Regions from separate parts of the Rhodococcus sp. OS5 genome, predicted to be linked through region 2. Evidence: riboswitches for the same ligand, from Rfam matches in the RefSeq annotation. Region 2 holds a riboswitch; the other holds the start of a gene.
The links. A riboswitch is a leader RNA that binds a small molecule or an ion and turns the genes downstream of it on or off. The one in region 2 is predicted to bind cobalamin.
Positions count from the first base shown of each region.

Region 1: linked by a shared signal. The riboswitch ahead of metE (5-methyltetrahydropteroyltriglutamate--homocysteine S-methyltransferase) and the one ahead of ACVZUB_RS05815 (ABC transporter substrate-binding protein) in region 2 are both predicted to bind cobalamin.

Region 1 covers NZ_CM166368.1:5,033,988-5,038,260, reverse strand. The annotation lists gene metE (5-methyltetrahydropteroyltriglutamate--homocysteine S-methyltransferase) at 1-1,305, opposite strand, end outside; cobalamin riboswitch at 1,465-1,689, opposite strand; gene ACVZUB_RS23415 (helix-turn-helix domain-containing protein) at 1,771-2,208, opposite strand; gene ACVZUB_RS23410 (response regulator transcription factor) at 2,428-3,057, opposite strand; gene ACVZUB_RS23405 (sensor histidine kinase) at 3,054-4,178, opposite strand; gene ACVZUB_RS23400 (ABC transporter permease) at 4,179-4,273, opposite strand, start outside.
Region 2 covers NZ_CM166368.1:1,260,501-1,264,773, forward strand. The annotation lists gene ACVZUB_RS05805 (FecCD family ABC transporter permease) at 1-169, opposite strand, end outside; gene ACVZUB_RS05810 (methyltransferase domain-containing protein) at 166-918, opposite strand; gene ACVZUB_RS05815 (ABC transporter substrate-binding protein) at 919-1,932, opposite strand; cobalamin riboswitch at 1,991-2,171, opposite strand; gene ACVZUB_RS05820 (siderophore-interacting protein) at 2,213-3,070, opposite strand; gene ACVZUB_RS05825 (hypothetical protein) at 3,227-3,385, shown strand; gene ACVZUB_RS05830 (SDR family NAD(P)-dependent oxidoreductase) at 3,552-4,273, shown strand, end outside.

The DNA of each region.
Region 1 (4,273 bases), 2.6 Mb from region 2:
CGGGTACGAACCGATTGTCGTCGTGGGCAGCGGCGGCAGAGAAAGCAGTTCGTCCTGGGCAGCGCGACGTTCGGCGGCGGGCGCGCGACCGGTCGCCGAGTTCAGCACCGCGTCCAGACGGCCTCGAACACTCGCATCATTGAGTCTGCGATCGTCCTTGCGGGTCGACGCGGCCGCTCGTGCCAGAGCGAACTCGTCTTCCACCGACTCCCGGCCCTGTGTGAGAGCGGTTGCGAGAGTTACTACTTCCTTGACCTTCTCGGTGCCGAACGCGAGCCACGAGCGCAGGGCCTTGTCGACATCGGCTTCTGCGTCGAGAGTGTACGGAACGTGCAGCAGGGAGCACGATGTGGAGACGGCAAGATTATCCACGCTGCCCAACAGAGCACCCAACGTGCTCAGTGCCGAATCCAGATCCGACCGCCAGATGTTTCGTCCGTCGACCACGCCGGCGACGACCAGTTTGCGGGCGAGTTCGGGGACGGAGCCGATCGAATCCTGACCGGCCACCAGGTCGACGGCAAATCCTTCGACGCCGGTGGACGCAAGCGCGGGCAGCGCCTCACGCAGCGAACCGAAGTACGACGCCAACAGGATCGACGGCCGCTCGGACAGCGCTGAAAGCTGTTCGTACGCAGCGCGTGCCGCTTCGATTTCCTCGTCGGTGCGATCGCCTACGAGGGCCGGTTCGTCGAGCTGAACCCAGCTCGCACCGGCCTTCGCGAGCCGACCGAGTAGATCCGCGTAGAGGGGGAGTAGTTCGTCGAGTCGCGAGAGCAGCGGCTCGTCGGTGCCGACAGCCTTCGAGAGCAGCAGGAAGGTGACCGGTCCGATGACGACCGGGCGGGCTGCAATACCGTCGGAAAGTGCTTCTGCCAGTTCGGACAAGACCTTGGACGGGTCGAGTGCGAACGTGGTGGACGGCGAGATCTCCGGCACCAGGTAGTGGTAGTTGGTGTCGAACCACTTCGTCATTTCGAGCGGCGCGATGGTGTCCGTCCCACGGGCAGCGGCAAAGTAGCGGTCCAACGGATCGGCGACCGACGCGACGCGGTCGGGCAGCGCGCCGAGAAGAACTGCGGTGTCGAGCATCTGGTCGTAGAAGGAGAAGGTATTGACCGGGACGGAGTCGATGCCCAGGTCACGGAGGTCGGCCAAGCCCTGCCGACGGAGGTCACGGGCGACAGCCTGCAGGGCGTCGGCGTCGATGCGCCCTGCCCAGTAGCTTTCGGTTGCCCGCTTGAGTTCTCGATGAGGACCGATGCGCGGTGAGCCCAGCACGGTCGAAGTGAATGTTGTTGTCACGGAGTTTCTCCAGATTGCCAATGCATTGATGGCCACTGCCGGCAGACGGGTACACCTCACGAGACCCCGAGTTTCAGCGGGCAGCACTGCCCGCACCGCACACGAGGTCCGATGGAGATCTACACGCCCATTCCACGAGGCGGTGGACCGTCGGGCACGGCGTGCCCGACACAGTCGGCAGGTCTTCGGACTCGCGGGCACTCGATCGAGTTGGATCGAACCTACTGGCCGTCGCTTCCCAGGCGGATGCCCAGTGCACATGAACGGCGGTCGTTCCTGCTTACCGCTGCGGGACAGTCCCGGATTTTCACCGGGTTCCCTCTCACCCCGACAGCTTGCGCTGACGGAGCTTCGACGCCGGGACCGGTCTTCGGGGCTCCTCATGACCGTGCCGGGCGAACCAGCTGCATCGACCAGCATAAGGCCAACCCTCCCTGAGCAGTCAAGGAGAGTCGGCGAAGGGCGCTATGCGCGTGACATGTAGGAATTCGAGTCCGGTGGTACGCGCGGAAGATTTTCGGAGGACCGTAGATTCTCCGCCATTTCGACAAGCAGATCCTGTGAAGACGGTGAGAGGTCGACGACACGGGAGGTGAGGTTCCGCAGGCGCACGTTGTGCAGCTGTTCGAGGAGGGAGAGGTCTGCCTCGCCACCTGAGATCGCGGGCGGAGTGTGATCGGACGGGGCGTAGAAGTAGTCCGGATTGACCTTGAAGAAGTGGGCGAGGGCGGCAACCACTTCGGGTGACGGATTGGTTCGGACGCCGGTGCGCAGTTGCGACAGGTACGGCGTCGAGATACGGCAGCCGAACTCGGTCATGCCGCGAACGACCATCGCGTTGGTGACGTGAAAGTCGGCAGTCTCGAACAGCGAGTTCAAGCGATCGTTGAACTGGTTCGACATGAGACGTCCCTTCCCCCGCTACGCACAGGCTCCGTCGGTTCAATTAACTGCATCATAGCCAGTTATCGAACGATTAGCTGTTTCAGATTCTCGCGAAGCGGTCGTTTGCAGGGAAAATCCCTAGGGTAGAAGGTCCCTACTTTGAGTGATCTGGACAAATCGCCATCACGAATCGAACGGCGAACTATTTGCCGGGGAAGGCGATTCCAGACGCGCGGATCAGAGCCAGCCGTTCGACTCGGCGATTCTGACGGCTTCCGCGCGCGTCGACGCACCCGTCTTACCCATCGCGGATGACAGATGATTTCGAACTGTCCCGGCAGACAGGAAGAGCGCCCCTGCGATGGCTGCCACGGGTGCGCCGTCGTGAGCGGCGCGCAGTACTTGGGTCTCACGCTCCGTCAGGGGCGACTCGCCGCTGACGAGGCTGTCGGCCGCAAGGGTGGGATCGACGACGCGCAGTCCGGCGTGGACACGCCTGACCGCGTCGGCAAGCTGCCTGGCGGGGGTGTCCTTGACGACGAACCCGCCGGCCCCGGCGTGCAGGGCTTTACGAAGAAATCCGGGACGGCCGAACGTGGTGACGATCAGAATCCGGGTGTCGGGTGCTGCCTCGCGAAGGGCCGCCGTCGCGGCGATTCCGTCCATGCCGGGCATCTCGACGTCCAGAAGCGCGACGTCCGGGCGGTGTTCGAGAACGGCGGACACCACCTCGTCGCCGCGACCGACCTCGGCCACCACGGACAGGTCGGATTCCAGATCGAGCAGCGCGGCCAAAGCTCCTCGCACGAGCGCCTGATCGTCCGCCAAGAGCAGCCGTATGGTTGCTCGATCGCCCTGGCTGTTCACTCTGTCTCCTGTTCGACTACCTGAAGTGCAAACCCCTGCGGCTGGGGATGAGTGATGATCACTCGTGCGCCCGACGCTCCGGCGCGCTCGCGCAATCCGATCAGACCGTTTCCGGAAGACGTCGACTCGGCCCCTCGTCCGTCGTCGACGACCGACGCACTATTTTCGTCGACCGTGATCCGGCAGTGGGTCGCACCGCTGTGTCGAACGACGTTGGTGACGCCCTCACGGATCGTCCATGCAAAGAGTTCCCGAAGACGCGTGGGAACCATGTCGGTACTGCTCGGCACCTCGTCTTCGATACCAGCCGCACGCAATGCCTCTCGCGCTCGGGCTATCTCGACGGGAAGAGAAATCCCACGAAATCCTTCGACGGCCGAGCGCACGTCCGCCAACGCGTCACGCGAAAGTCTTTCGAGGTCGTCGAGTTCGTTGCGCGCACGCTCGATATCGACATCGAGTAGGCGATTGGCCAGTTCGGCTTTGATCGTGATGACGGTCAGCGAGTGCCCGAGGATGTCGTGCAGATCGCGCGCCATCCTCGTTCGCTCCTCCATGATTGCCCGCTGCTCCTGCTCTTCGCGTTCATGGAGTATGGCGAAGTTGCGGCTGATCAGGGACATGATTCCCCAGGTCGCGAACGCGGCCGCGCAGACTCCGAGTGAGAGTCCGGAGTAGTTTCCCCATCCGGACGAGAGGCTGACTATCTCCACGGAGGCCGCGAACACCAAGGCGAGAATGCCGCCGGCGACGGTCGGCAACAGCGTCACCGCTGTCACCGCGAGGTACGGTGCTGCTGCCAAACCTGTCGGCCCGACGCTCACGATCATCACAGCGGCCAACGCGGTCAAGGCGGACAGAGCCAGTGCAGCTTCGCGAATCGTCGGCCGAGTCATCGTCATTCGACGTCGCTGCTGCGTTGTGGCGAAGGTGTAGAGGTAGAGGGCACTGAAGGCGATCGTCGCGAGAATCCCTGTCCAGCCGCGCAGTTCGTCGCGTAGATTCCATCCCTCGATCAGCGGCCCGCCGAGAAATACCATCCAGACCGCCGCGAAGAGAACGCCGAAACGATTCCGCCGCGGGAGCGCGACGGAATCTTCTCGGTCAGTCGTTTGCGACAACTACACACGCTCCGTATCTCGTTGGAACCGCCAGATCGCTCCGCCGGCGAAGATGGCGAACCACACCAGGATATTGACGATCCAGGTCCAGTGAA
Region 2 (4,273 bases):
CGGTACCGCCGAGATGGCCGACGACGATCGAAGCCACCTCACCGACCGACAGACCGGCCGGCCCCAACGTGATTGCCACGGCAGCCGATCCGGCCAGCGTGACAACACCGATCATCCACAGCAGGGTGACGGTCGTCGGGTTGTCACGCAGCCGAACTCTTGTCGTCATCTCACGCCGTAGACCACGTAGTCGTCGAACAGCTGCCAGACCGTCCCCGACTCCCGAAAACCTGCTTGCGCGAGCGCCGCCAACTGGAAGTCGACGGCCGTGGGCGCAGTGGCGTCACGTCCGGCGAATCTGCGCTCTCGCTCGTCGGTCATTGGTCCGATGCCGGGAGTTGCCCGCAACTCCTCCCACCAGCTCTCCCACTCGGGAGCACCGGCAGCAAAGGCGGAGCGTTGCGTCTGCTCGTCGTGAGCCTTCGCCCATCGCTCGATGACAGGGAAGCGGCTGTCGAAACGAAAGTGATCACCGTTGAGCAGGACTCCGTCCGGACTCAGCAGTTCGCGGCACTGCCGGTACACCTCGACGAGCTGCTGCGGTTGCAACCAGTGCAGCGCGGTTGTCGACACTATCGCCTGAACCGGCGCAGCCACCGAATTCGGCCAATCGGCTCCCGCCAGATCTGCGTCGATCAGCTGCAGTCGGTCACCGAAACGCGTCGACGACTGGCGGGCGAGCTCCAGCAGCATCGGGTCGTAGTCGATCCCCACAACGCTCGCATGCTCGAACTTCTCGAGAATCCGGGCGCTCAGTGAACCCGGCCCGCAGGCCAGGTCGACAACCGTGAACGGGGTGTGCGCGTGCTGCAATTCGAGAACGTCGAGAATCACGTCGAAGCGCTTCTCACGGTCGGCGATGTATGCCGCCTGCTGGTCGTCCCACCGACGCACCAGTTCACAGATCTCCGCGGACATCTAGACCACACCCAACTGGCGCAGCCCGTCGGAGAGCTGTTCGATGCCACCGACATTGCGGATCGAGGGATCCATCGTCGTTCCTTCGAGGATGATGTAACGCTTGTTCTTCACTGCGGTGAGCTTGCTGGCGACCGGGTCCGATTCGAGGAACGCGATCTTGTCTGCGGCACTGTCGCCGTCTCCACCGCGGTCGAGATCTGCGAGCACCAGCACGGTCGGGTCTCGATCGAGCACACTCTCCCAACCGATTTCGGGCCAATACTGCTTGTTGTCGTCGAAGGCGTTCTTCGCACCCACCGCGTCGGTCATGATTCCCGGTGCACCGCAGCACCCGGCGAAGTACGGAGTCTTCGTGGCTGCGTACCACCACGCCAGCGTCACGTCCTCAGCTCCCAGTGCCGCCGTGGCGGTGGCCGCGCGATCCTTCAAACTCTCGGTGAGCTCGACACCTTTGTCCTTGGCATCGAACAGTGTTGCCACGTCGTCGATTTCGTCGTACAAGTCGTCGAGCGTGAGGGCCTTGCTCTGCTCGGCATCCTGACCGGTGCACTCGCTGGGTGACTGATATGTCGCGACACCGAGGTCGGTGAACTTGATCCGGTCGGCGATGCCCTCCGAGGTGAACGTGTAGTTGAACGTCGTGTAGACCATGTCCGGTTCGCGTTCGAGGACACTTTCGAATGACGGGAACTCGGTGTCGAACGCCTGGACCTGACCACGCGCCTCGCGCAGTTCTGGGAGGACATCGTCATCGCTCATGGCGTACCCGGCCATCCGGTCCTGCACTCCCAGCGCGAACAGCATCTCTGCTGCAGGTTGATTTACCGCGATTGCCCGTTCGATCGGTCGCTCCACCGTGACGTCTCGGCCACAGTTCTGGACTGTCACGCGCGATTGTTCGGAAGAGTTGGATTGTCGGGCAGCACTGTCGTCGGAGGAGCAGGCAACCAACGACGCGCTCAACAGGGCAGCGACGGCGGCGGCGGGTAGGCGAAGTCTGGACAGACGCATGGAATCTCGTTCTCGCAGGGGCTCGTTCGCGGAGCCCGTTACCGTGTGAACAGGCGCCTGTTGACCCCTGCTGCCAGCCGGTATTCGGACTCGAGATCGCCCCACCCGAGCGCCTTCCCAGATTCTCATCCAGTGGCGTAAGCCCGGGCGGTCACCCTCACCGCTGCGCGTCAGTTCCGGATTCACACCGGATTCCCTGACCCCCTGTGTGGAGGTCCGCTGGCACAGAGGAACTTATCACCGCAGTGCACCGCCGGTCAGGTCGGCTGGTGTGAGGCAATCAGATCTCGATGGCCAGGTCGTCGATGTCGGTGAGGGTTCCGCCGTCGGCGAGGATGCGCTCGTAGTTCTCGCGTCGACGGAGGTCGATTTCGGTGTTGCTGACGCCCTCCTTCCAATATCCGAATATCGCGACGTCGTTTTTGTCGAGTCCGACGGTCGATCGAAAGTGCTTCCGGATTGCGCGCATCTCGTTGCGTTCACCGGCGCCCCACACGACGTAGCTCGCGGGATTGGCGAGCTCGCGTGCTCGTACCGCCAGTGGGCCGTCGGGCTCGGCCGGATCTGCGCTCACGCGGTGAAGCTCCAGGCCGGGGAGGGCGGGCAGTTCGGCGAAGGCGACCTCGTCATCTGTTGTGACCCAGCCGATTCCGACGACGTCGGTAGGCAACTGCTCGATGATCGAGTGCAATGCGGGTATTGCGGTGCCGTCCAGAAAAAGTGCGATACGTCGACCAGGAACATCAGGGATCAAGAAGTGTGGCCGCGGACCGGTGAGGCCGAAGGTGTCACCGACGGCCAACGCTGCTGCCCACCTCATCATCGGACTGGTCTGTCCGTGCAGGACCACATCGACGACGATCGATCCGCTCGCTGAATCGTAGGAACGCACCGTGTACACGCGCGAAGCGTCGTCGAAGGCCGGCCCGAGATTCATGCGTACGGTCACATTCGGGCGTGACCAGGTCGGATCGTCGGTCGACTCCGTCAAACGAGCCGTGATCCGCAGCAGGTGATCGCTCGGTCGCTCCAGTGCTTCGACGATCGCGAGAACGTCGTTGAGTCCGCGATTGTGGTCAGCGGTCCGTAGGACGGTCGTCGGGGGAGTTGTTGTGCGCGAGGCGTCTGCATGTGTCATCGACTGTGCTCCTGGATCGGGTTTTCGGGATGCCGCCAGGTTAGTGCTACCTAAGTCGAGCGAGTTGTCCAGAAGTGACATCTGATTACCTGAATGATTCGGGTCTCGAAACGACGCGGTTGAGCGAGTGGTGCCGGCGCTGCTACCGTGCCTGTGATGTCCATACGCCGCTGTTCTCTCGCTTCCGGCCGTGCACTGCGCACGGCCCGATTCGGCGTAGCGACTTTCCGACGTGGGCGTAAGGCGATCGACCGCCGCCCGTCCGGTCTTGTCTGGATCGAAAGAGCCTTGGCCGCACCGGCCGGATCCGTCTGACATTCGCCACTTCGGCGAGCATTGCCTCGCCGAGATTTCGCAGTGCCACACCTGTTGCAGTGCTGCGCATTTCCCGTACCTGAAGTTTCTCGCGGGTGAGTTGTGAGTGTCGGCGCCACCGAGCCTGGAATGCCAGCCAACTCGTTTTCGTGAAAGGTACACAGCAATGAATCGTTTCGAAGGTCGTCGTATTCTCGTCACCGGCGCAGGATCTGGAATCGGGCAGGCCACCGCGCTGCGGTTGCTCGCCGAAGGTGGCCGCGTGGTCGCTGCCGACATCTCCGAGCAGGGTTTGGCGAACACCCGGAAATCGGCAGAACATGCTTCGACGGAGGATCGCCTCGACACCCTCGTCGTCGATATCGGTGACGAGGGTTCCGTCATCAGGGTTGTGGGTCAGGCGATTTCGTCTCTCGGGGGATTGGACGTACTGGTCAACGCCGCCGGGATACTGCGTGGTGGGCACACCCACGAGACCTCGCTGGACCTGTGGAATCAGGTGCTCTCCGTGAATTTGACGGGCACTTTCCTCGTTACCCGCCAGGCACTGCCGGCTCTCCTTGCCACCGGCAACGCAGTCGTGGTGAATTTCAGTTCCACCTCCGCGGCCTTTGCGCACCCGTACATGGCCGCGTATGCCGCAAGTAAGGGAGGAATCCAGTCCTTCACTCACGCACTGGCTCTCGAATACGGCAAGCAGGGTCTGCGTGCCGTCGCGGTGGCTCCGGGCAGTGTGAAGAGCGGGATCACCGACACTACGGCGTCGTACTTGCCGGAAGACACCGACTGGTCGCTCTTCGGCAAGTTGTCACCGATTCTGAGCACTGATCTGGAGTCCGGTGGTGCCCCCATGGCCGGGCCGGAAAGTGTTGCGGGAGTTATCGCGAT